One region of the Ochrobactrum sp. AP1BH01-1 genome, then DNA from elsewhere that is predicted to be linked to it. Evidence: riboswitches for the same ligand, from Rfam matches in the RefSeq annotation. Region 1 holds a riboswitch; the other holds the start of a gene.
The links. A riboswitch is a leader RNA that binds a small molecule or an ion and turns the genes downstream of it on or off. The one in region 1 is predicted to bind thiamine pyrophosphate.
Positions count from the first base shown of each region.

Region 2: another riboswitch for thiamine pyrophosphate. It lies ahead of thiB (thiamine ABC transporter substrate binding subunit); the one in region 1 lies ahead of thiD (bifunctional hydroxymethylpyrimidine kinase/phosphomethylpyrimidine kinase).

Region 1 covers NZ_JAGPOU010000003.1:173,003-178,400, reverse strand. Annotated here, with positions in the region: gene J9800_RS11475 (putative bifunctional diguanylate cyclase/phosphodiesterase) at 1-2,076, opposite strand, end outside; TPP riboswitch at 2,311-2,467, shown strand; gene thiD (bifunctional hydroxymethylpyrimidine kinase/phosphomethylpyrimidine kinase) at 2,553-3,443, shown strand; gene thiO (glycine oxidase ThiO) at 3,443-4,435, shown strand; gene thiS (sulfur carrier protein ThiS) at 4,432-4,629, shown strand; gene J9800_RS11455 (thiazole synthase) at 4,631-5,398, shown strand, end outside.
Region 2 covers NZ_JAGPOU010000006.1:131,309-136,706, reverse strand. Annotated here, with positions in the region: gene thiQ (thiamine ABC transporter ATP-binding protein) at 19-759, opposite strand; gene thiP (thiamine/thiamine pyrophosphate ABC transporter permease ThiP) at 768-2,393, opposite strand; gene thiB (thiamine ABC transporter substrate binding subunit) at 2,390-3,394, opposite strand; TPP riboswitch at 3,437-3,602, opposite strand; gene J9800_RS20420 (thiamine diphosphokinase) at 3,697-4,353, shown strand; gene J9800_RS20415 (YMGG-like glycine zipper-containing protein) at 4,488-4,772, shown strand; gene J9800_RS20410 (ABC-F family ATP-binding cassette domain-containing protein) at 4,933-5,398, shown strand, end outside.

The DNA.
Region 1 (5,398 bases):
CGCGCGATTATGAATGAAGTCGAACACATCGCTTGCGGGCATTGGCCGCCCCGTCAGAAAGCCCTGCACTTCCCCGAACCGCTCCGAACGCAATCGCTCGAGCTGCTGGGCAGTTTCGACCCCTTCGGCGGTGGTTACGATGTTGAACCCCGCACCCAGCGTCGCCACGGCCTGAATGATGGCAAGGTCACGCGTGTCGACTTCAATCCCCGAAACGAAGCTGCGGTCGATCTTGATCTTGTCGAAGGGGAATGAACGCAGATAACTGAGCGATGAATAGCCAGTGCCGAAATCATCCATCGCGATACGAACGCCCAGCCGGCGAAGCTCGAACAGCAGTTCAATATTGTTCTTGCTGTTCGACAAGAAGACCGACTCGGTGATTTCAAGCTCCAGCCTGTCTGGCGAAAGCCGCGCCGCTTCCAGTGCATCTGTAACAGAGTGCAAGAGCGTTGTCTGGCTGAACTGGACCGGCGAAAGATTGACGGAAACCTTGATGTCCTCCGGCCATAGGACAGCTTCCCGACAGGCCGCCCTTAAAACCCAGTCGCCGATCGGCCCGATCAGCCCGGTTTCTTCTGCCAAGGGAATGAACTCGGCGGGAGAAACCATGCCGCGATCCGGATGACGCCAGCGGATCAGCGCCTCGAAGCCGGAAATCCTGCCGCTTTCAAGATTGAATATCGGCTGATAGTGAAGCTCGAACTGTTCGTCCAGCAGCGCCTGGCGAAGTTCGCCCGTCATGACGTGACGCTTCTCGGCTGCAAGGCGCAGCGAGTGCTGATAGAAACGGAACGTGCGGCGTCCACCGGATTTGGACGCGTAAAGCGCCAGGTCGGCGTTACGCATCAACGCATCGGGAGTGTCGCCGTGCAGCGGCGCTTGAGCAATGCCCATGCTGCAAGTGACAAATTCCGAATTGCCAACCAGTTTGAACGCATCCTGAAAAGCTGAAAGGACGCGGTCGGCAAACATCGCGATCTGCCCCAGCGTTCCACTGCGATAAACGATCGCAAACTCATCGCCGCCCAGCCGGGCAATGAATTCATCCGAAGTCGTGATCTGTTTCAGCCGGCGCGCCACTTCCTGCAAAAGCTGGTCGCCCGCTTGATGGCCGATGCTGTCGTTGATGTTCTTGAAATGATCGATGTCGAGATAGAACAGCGCGAAAGGCTCGGAATCTCCGCCCTTTTTCAATAGGCTTTCGACATGATGGGCAAAATAGGCCCGGTTCGGCAGGCCGGTGAGACTGTCATGCATGGCGATATGGGCCATGCGTTCCTCGATTTCGCGTCGCTCGGTTATGTCTTCAACGAGGCCAATGAGATAGCGGGGCTCGTTGCCTTCGACCGGCGGAATCGAGCATTTTATGATCCGCATTGTGCGCGACGTTCCGTCCTTGCGCTCGACCCTGCGTTCGACACTCAATACTTCCCGGCGCCGCATCGCCATGCGGTCTTGCTCGCTGATGACGGCTGCCTCGCGCTCCGGGAAAAGATCGCGGTCGGTAGAGCCGATCGCTTCTTCTATCGGCTGACCGCTCGCGGCCGACGCCGCCTGATTGTAGAGCACATAACGGCCGTTATCGTGCATATCCTTGACGAACACGCCAAGCGGCAAGTTATTGACAAGGCTATCCAGCAAAGTCTGCGCGTGACTTGCCTGACGATTGGCCTCCGTCAGTTCCGTCCTGTCCTGAACAATAGCGAGAATTGCTTCCTTGCCGTCGAACAGGACCTGGCGTCCATAGGTCAGAACATCGATGGTTTCACCATTGGCACGCAGATGCTGCCAGCGCTCCGGGCGCTCGAGGTCGCTACGATCGCGAATAGCTGCAAGCATCCGGTCCCGCTCGGTTGGCGGGCGTATGTCGAGCACGGTCATACCGGGGATATCCTCCGCGGTATAACCGTAAAGCCGGTACGCGGCGTCGTTCATCACCATGAAGCGCAGCGTTTCCGGGTCATAAACCCACATGGGTGTCGGATGCGTCGTAAAAAGGATACGGAAGTCCTGTTCGGACGTGCGCGCCATCGTGCCTTCCGCCGAAGCCGAAGCGCCCCCCCGCTTCCTCATCGCATTCCCCTCATCCTACCGATCCTACAGGATTATACAGTTCCACTCCACGAGCAGACTGTCTCGTTTGTTAGCACTATGAGCAACCCGATTCAGATGCACCCCGAGCATAGATTAAAGCGGAGAATTTTAATAAACCATATACAAATTGGGGGTCGATTTAAGGAATTTCTTTAAAATCAGACTTTTTCCATCGCTTGACCGCCTTCAACTTCCGGCCTATGCCTATAGACGCAAAATTCGTTGGGGTGCCTTCGAAGCAATATCGGGAAAAGCGCCAAGCGGTTTTCCGTCCGATATTGCGACACAAAGGCTGAGAGGTGCGTTCTCGCGCCAACCCATTGAACCTGATCCGGGTAATACCTGCGTAGGGAACGGAGTTTGGCGCGTCGCGGACGGGGTCCATCCCCCTTGGAGCTTGTGCTTCATCAAGGTTCATGACGTCTCATCTTCCGTTCGGAATGAGAGACGACATGATGGACCGACAGAACAGTTTCTCCCGAACCAAACCGACAAGTGGCCAGGCGCGGTCTGTGCCCATCAGCGCGCCCCCCATTTGTGTGACCATTGCCGGCTCCGACAGCGGCGGCGGCGCCGGCATTCAGGCCGACCTCAAGACGTTTTCGGCGCTTGGTGTTTATGGCGCGAGCGTCATTGCCGCCGTGACCGTGCAGAACACGTGCACGGTGAGCGCGGTGCACGACATACCGCCTGCCATCGTCGCGGGGCAGATCGACGCCGTTTTCAGCGATCTCGATGTGGCGGCGGTGAAGATCGGCATGGTTTCCGTGCCTGAAACCATCGAAGCCATCGCGCGGGGGCTCGCGCATTTTTCCGGTCCCGTCGTTGTCGATCCGGTGATGGTGGCAAAGTCTGGCGACCGGCTATTGAGCGAAAACGCCATTGCGCTTTTGCGTCAGAAACTCATTCCGCTCGCGACGCTTTTGACCCCCAACCGACCGGAAGCGGCCTGCTTGCTCGGCTGCGGTCTGGCGCTCGACGATGCGGACGCCGAGGAACAAGGACGCGCCTTGCTCGACCTCGGCGCGAAGGCCGTCCTGATGAAAGGCGGCCATGCGGAAGGCGAAACATGCGTCGATCTGCTGGTGCGCCGCGATCAGCCGACGCTTCGTGTCGAAGCGCCGCGTATCAGGACCGTCAACACCCATGGCACAGGCTGCACGCTTTCATCGGCCATCGCCGCAGAGCTTGCCAAAAACCTGCCGCTGGAAAAGGCAGTGCTGAACGCCCATGCCTATCTGCAAGGGGCAATCCGCGCCGCCGATACGTTGAAGATCGGACACGGCCACGGGCCGGTGCATCATTTTCATGACCTCTGGACAATCCGAACGGAGGAGATTGCGTGATGCGCGTTACCGTCATCGGAGCAGGCGTCGCCGGGCTTGCGACCGCCGCCGAGTTCACCGATCAGGGCCATGCCGTCACGGTGATTGCCCGCAGCCCGCAGATCGGTGCCGACTGCTGTTCGTGGCTGGCAGGCGGCATGCTGGCGCCATGGTGCGAGGGCGAAAGCGCCGAGGAACCGGTGGTGCGGCTTGGGCAGGAAGCACTTGGCTGGTGGGAAAAGCACGTCTCCGGCGTCAAGCGGGAAGGCACGCTGGTTCTGTCGCACAACCGCGATGCCAGCGAGTTGCGCCGTTTCGCCCGCCGGACGGAAGCTTTCGACACAATCGATCATGACCGCATCGATGCGCTGGAACCTGATCTGGCCGGACGTTTCCGGCAGGGCCTGTTCTTCGCGCGCGAAGGGCATCTCGATCCGCGCAGGACATTGGTGGAAATGGCCGAAAACCTGCAACGAAAGGGTGTCGTCTTCCACCTCAATACGGAAGCCGATGCAGCGGAGATCTACGCGGATATCGTAGTGGACGCCCGTGGTCTGGCTGCACGGGATGCGCTGCCCGATCTGCGCGGCGTCAAGGGCGAGATGCTGGTTGTCCGATCCCGCGACATCAACCTGTCGCGGCCCGTGCGTCTCCTGCATCCGCGCATTCCGCTTTACATCGTGCCGCGCGGCGACGGTGTGCACATGATCGGCGCGACCATGATCGAAAGCGGCGAGCGGTCGGGCATCAGCGTGCGCTCCACGCTGGAACTTTTGAGCGCGGCTTACGCCCTGCATCCGGCCTTTGGCGAGGCGGAAATTCTCGAAACCGGCGTCGATGCGCGTCCGGCCTTTCCCGACAATCTGCCCCGCGTGCGGCGGCGCGGCAAAACCATCTATGTCAACGGGCTTTACCGCCACGGCTTTCTGCTTTCGCCGGCGATAGCACGCATGGCGGTCACTGCTGCGACCACGCCCGAAACCATGCCCGAATTTGTGGAGGACTATGCATGACGATCGTGCTGAACGGTGAAGTCATCACCACGAAAGCCGCCAATCTGGCGGCGCTGCTCGCAGAAATCGAACTGGACGAAGCAGTTGTTGCAACCGCGCTGAACGGCGAATTCGTGGCAAGCGACGAGCGCGAAGCAGCGACCCTGTCTTCTGGCGACCGCATCGAAGTTCTGGCCCCGATGCAGGGAGGCTGAGATGCTGGAATTTTATGGAAAACAATTCGAAAGCCGCCTGCTGCTCGGCACCGCGCAATATCCATCGCCCGCAATCCTTGCCGATGCGGTGCGCGCCTCGCGGGCGGGGATCGTCACCGTGTCGCTGCGCCGTGAAAGCGGCGAGGCCCGCGCCGGGCAGGATTTCTGGGCGCTGATCCGGGAACTGGGCGTGGCCGTTCTGCCCAATACGGCAGGCTGCCACACGCCGCGCGAAGCGGTGACCACGGCCAAGATGGCGCGTGAAATCTTCGGCACCAACTGGATCAAGCTGGAGGTGATCGGCGACCATGACACGTTGCAGCCCGACCCGTTCGGTCTGGTCGAGGCGGCACGCACTCTCTGCGACGATGGCTTTGAGGTCTTTCCCTATATGAATGACGATCTGGTCGTCGCGGAAAAGCTTCTCGAAGCCGGTTGCAAGGTGCTGATGCCGTGGGGCGCGCCCATCGGCTCGGGCCGTGGCCTCAACAACCCTTATGCGCTGAAAACCATGCGGGCGCATTTCCCCGATATTCCGCTTGTCGTTGATGCGGGCATCGGCGTGCCGTCCCATGCGGCAGCGGCGATGGAACTGGGCTATGACGCCGTGCTCATCAACACTGCCGTTGCCAAGGCTGGCGATCCCGCCGCTATCGCGCGCGCTTTCGCGCTTGCGGTCGAAGCCGGTCGCATCGCCCATGAAGCCGATCCGATTGAAGCCCGCGATATGGCCTCCCCTTCCACTCCCCTTATCGGAAAGGCTTTTCTG
Region 2 (5,398 bases), on a different contig from region 1:
ATGTCCGCAACCGTAACTCTATTTGAGGCCCGACCCCAAACTGCGCTTTTCGCCGATATAGTGCCGCAGTGCTTCCGGTCCAGTCGGTGAAAGCAGTTGAGCTGCGGGGCCGATGGCGGAAATCCTGCCACTGTCGAGAAAAAGCAACACTGCATCGAGATAGAGCGCATCTTCGGGTGTGTGGGTCACCATCAGCACGGTCATTCCGGTTTCGAGCTGAAGCTCTTTCACCAGATCCAGCATCTGGTGTCGCAGTGCCGGGCCAAGCGAGGCAAAGGCTTCATCAAGGAGCAAAACGGGCCGTTGTCGGATCAGTGCGCGGGCAATCGCCACACGCTGGCGTTCGCCGCCGGATAATGCTTCCGGCTTGCGCTGTTCCTTGCCGGTCAGCCCCACTCGTGAAAGGGCGGTTGCAATGTCTGCCCGGTCTTGCGCGGTGAGCCTGAGGTTCGGGGAGCGCCCGAGGCCGACATTCTGTTCGACGGTCAGGTGGGCGAACAGGTTGTTTTCCTGAAACACCATCGAGACGGGCCGGTCTGCAGGCGAGAGCGCGGTTACATCTGCGCCTCCAATGAGGATGCTGCCCGATTGCGGAAATTCAAAACCGGCAATCAGGTTGAGAAGCGTTGACTTGCCCGAACCGCTTGGCCCGACAATGGCAGCAATGACACCGCCTTTTATCGCCGCATCGAAATGCATGGCGGTTTCGCCATAACTGAAATGAACGTCATCGAGGCGGATTTCGGCAAGGGGGTCCATCGGGGCATTCATAGAGAAGGCGTTTCCTTTCGGGATGCGCGATCTGCGATCATCATCAATGCGAGGCAGAGGAGCCCCAGAATGAGTCCCAGTCCGGCGGCATCGAATGTGCGATAGCTGCCCATGCGCTGCAAGAGGAGATAGGGGAGCGTCAAAAGCGCGTCACTGCCGAAAAGGGCAATCGTGCCGAGGTCGCCAAGAGAAAGCGCCATGGCGAAAGCAAAGGCCATGCTAGCGGGACGCCGGATCGAAGGCCAGTCGATGAGCCGGAAACGATTGAGGCTGTGAATGCCCAACTGCGCGCAAAGCCGGTTGTGGCGGCTGGCCGCCGTATCCCATGCGGGCCGGAGAAGGCGCACGGCAAAAGGCATCGCCATGGCGGCATTTACGGTGACGACCATGAAGGGCGCCGCCGTGAAAGGGTCGGTAAAACGGCGGAGCAGGATGAACCAGCCCGCGCCGATTACAATCGGCGGCATGACAAGGATGAGGCTCGCGCCGGTGTCGAAAATATTGGCCAGCCTGCGTTTTTTTAACGCCTCGCGGGCAGAGACGAGTGCCAGTGACAGAATGACCGAGAGAAGTGCTGCCGAAAAACCGAGAGAAAGACTGGTGCCAATGGCGCGCCAGACCGGCGCTTCGGTCAACAACCGGCCGAAATCGGCAGCGAGACCGGAAACAACAACGCCTGCCACCGGCAGGGCGACATAGAGGAAGCCTGCCGCGATGACGATGATGTTAAAAACCCTTTCAGCTGCGGACGTCTTGCCATAGCGCCGCAGGGTTGCTGCATGCGTGAAGCCTTCTTCGGATGGCCTGCCGGTCAGCCGCAGGGCCAGAAGAACAAGCAATGTCAGCGCAAGCTGGGTGAAGGTGAGCGCAACGGCGCCGCCCGGATCGAAATCGAAATGCAGGCTCTGGTAGATCGCGACTTCCAGCGTGGTGGCGCGGGGGCCGCCGCCGAGCGTCAGGACGGTCGTGAAACTCGTCACGCAGAGCATGAAGATGAGACCGATCATGCCCGGCAGATTGCGCCGGATCACAGGCCATTCGATGAGGCGGAAACGTGCCCCATTGCCCATGCCGAGCTGTGCGGCAAGCTTCCAGTAATCGGTCGGGATCGAATCGTAAGCTGCCAGAATGAGACGGACGGCTAGCGGCATGTTGAAGAAGACATGCGCGATCAATATACCGGTGATGCCGTAAATGTCGGGCTGGAAGGGGTGACCAGCTGCTTCCGATAGATGAGCAACGAGACCGTTACGGCCATAGATGCCGGTAACGCCCAGAACTGCGACGAGGGCGGGCAGGGCAAGCGGCAGGGCGAACAGGCGCAGGATCAGCCCGCGACCCGGAAAATTTGCTTCGGCATAAAGCGCGCGGGCGACCGGAACCGCAAACAGCACCGAAAGCAGGCTCGACGCGATTGCCTGCAATATGGTGAAGCGCGCCACCCGCCACAGATAGGTGTCGAGATTGGCGGCAGCGTCGAAACCGCTGCTGTCGGCCTCGAAGGCAAGGGCCGCAAGCGCGCCGCCGGCAAGCACGAACAGAAAGACAAGTGCCAGCACACCCGCGACGGGTTTCATCGCGGGTGTGACATCAGGTTGGCGCCGCGCCGGATGCGCGGTCATCTGCTCGTTGCGGCCAGCCATTCATCGACCCAGGACTTGCGATTTCTGGCCACTTCGTCGGATGGAATGAGCAGGGTCTTTTCCGGCTTCGGGAGAGCATCGAAAGCGGCAGGAAGTGCGGCGGAAATCTTGCCCGCCGGGTACATCCAGTTGGTTTCAGGAATGACATCCTGAAAGCCTGGGCCAGTCATGAAAGCCAGAAATTTTTGCGCCAGGGGATTTTTTGCGCCGGTTGTGGTCTGGGCGGCCAGCTCGATCTGGAGATAATTGCCTTCCGGATAGGCCAGAGCCTTATAACGATCCGTCTTTTCCGCGATCATGTGATAGGCGGGAGACGTCGTATAGGACAGCACCATCGGGGCTTCGCCCTTGGTGAAAAGTCCGTAGGCTTCCGACCAGCCGGGGGTAACGGTGAGAATGCGCTTCTGCAATTTCTGCCAGGCGGCTTCCGCCTCGTCGCCATAGACCGATTTCATCCAGAGCAGCATGCCGAGCCCCGGTGTCGAAGTGCGGGGATCTTGCAGTACGATCTTCTGGGACGAATCGCCTTCGACCAGTTCCTTCAGGCTTTTGGGCGGGTTGGGCAGCTTTTCGGAATCGTAGACCACGGCAAAATAACCGTAATCATAGGGAACGAAAATATCGTCCTTGAAGCCGCCCGGAACGCTCACGTTGTTCTGGTCGATGCCGCTCGGGGCGAAGAAACCGGTAGCGCGTGCTTCGGTCGTCAGGTTGGTATCGAGGCCGAGGACGATATCGGCCTTGGTGTTGCTGCCTTCGAGCTTGAGGCGGTTTAGCAGGGCAACGCCGTCGGCGGATGCAATCCAGTCAACTTCGCAGTTGCATTCCTTTTCGAAGTTTTCCTTCACGTTCGGGCCGGGCCCCCATTCGGAAACGAAGCTGTCATAGGTATAGACGGTGAGCTTGTCTTTCGCCTGAGCCGAAGGCGTGAAAGCGATGGCAGCGGAAAATGAAAAGGCCAGCAAAGATAAAAGCCGCATCACGGCACTTCCTTTCTTTTACTACAAGAGGATTGAGCGCCGTTTTATGGAGCATCTAATCCCTCCGCCGGTGCAAACCGGATCAGGTTCAGCGGGTTGGCCGTTTTATTCAGCATTTCCGGACGCAAAACCGTTTCACACTTTTGCTGGAAATGCTCTTTGGACCTCTCAGCCATCAGCAAAGCGGATGGCACCCCGTTAGAGCGACTGGGACAATAATCTTTCAGGACGGGAAGAGCAAGGGACCGGCGCGGCAGTGAATGTGGCTTCCGGCGCGGATTTGCCCGTGTTATGAGCGGCTTATGAGCACATTCGTCATTCTCCTCGGCGGCGATCTGACCGTGACTGATCGCCTGAAACGCCAAATTGCAGGTGCGCGCATTCTCGCTGCCGATAGCGGTATCCGTCATGCTGCGGCGCTCGGCGTGGAACCGGAACTGTGGCTGGGTGACTTCGATTCGGCCTCTGCCGAATTGCAGGCGCAATATCGACACGTACCGCAGAAACGATTTCCATCGGCCAAGGATATGACAGACGGGGAGCTTGCTTTCGAGGAAGCCTATGTGCGGGGCGCGACACGGGTCATTCTTTGCGGGGCCTTCGGGGGGCAGCGGACCGATCACACGCTACAGCATCTCACCATGGCGACGGCGCAGGCAGCGCGCGGACGGGAGATCATGCTCTCCAGCGGAGCGGAGGAAGCATGGCCCCTGCCGCCTGGAGATTATATTTACGACTTTCCTAATGGAACGCCCTTCAGCGTCATCAATTTCAGCACAGTGGAAGGCCTTTCGATCACGAATGCAGAGTGGCCGTTAGATAATGTGACCCTTCCGTTCGGCTCTTCATGGACGGTTTCCAACATTGTTCGCGGAACACTTCGCATTACTGCGCGTTCTGGCCTCGCGATACTTGTAGCCAACTTGGAGATGGCGGCTTCCCCCATTGCGGGCTGCTAACCTTACCAATTGAAAGAGCTTGACGCTGGCAAACGAAACGTATTGTAAATGGGTCAAGCGGGTGTCATCTGCTTAAGCGCCGAAATTGGGGACGCAAGGTCGGTGATTAGTTCAACCCTGTAGGAGATGTTCCAATGAAATCGCGTCTTACGATGATTGCAGTTGCTGGCGTGCTTGCGTTCTCGACAGCCGCATGCACGACCAACGAACAGCGCACGGCCGGTTATGGCGTCGGCGGCGCAGCGCTCGGCGCTCTCGCTGGCGGCGCAATCGGCGGCAACGGCCGCGGCGCTCTGACCGGTGCTGCTATCGGTGCTGTGGCTGGTACGCTGCTTGGTGCAGCCCAGACCCGCAATGGCGTGCAGTATTGCCGTTACCGCGACCCGTATGGCCGCATCTACGAAGCACCCTGCCAGTAATTTCTGGGCCAGTAATAGCGGGCAAGCAAGTTTACGGACAGGCCGGGGAAACCCGGCCTGTTTGTTTTTAGCGGGACTTTTCGTGCGTTCCATTTGACAGAACGGCTTTTGTCGCGGACAAGCAGGGCGGAATTTTCAATCCTGTTTATCGAAGAGAACCATGGCACCACCACTCCTTCGCCTCGACCAGATCAAGCTCACCTTCGGAGGCACGCCGCTTCTGGAGGATGCCAGCCTTTCGGTGAGCGAAGGCGACCGTATTGCACTGGTCGGACGCAACGGGTCGGGTAAGTCCACCCTGCTCAAGATTGCCGCCGGTATGGTGGAGGCGACATCGGGCGAGGTTTTCAAACATCCGGGTGCAACCGTGCGCTATCTGCCGCAGGTGCCGGACATGGACGGCTTCGCCAATGTGCGCGCCTATGTGGAAGCCGGGCTGGGGCCGACCGACGATCCCCACCGCGTCACCTATCTTCTCGAACATCTGGGGCTGACCGGTGGGGAGAAGCCGGATCATCTTTCCGGCGGCGAAGCGCGGCGCGCCGCGCTTGCGCGGGTGATCGCGCCGCAGCCTGATGTGCTGTTACTGGACGAGCCGACCAACCATCTCGATCTTACGACGATCG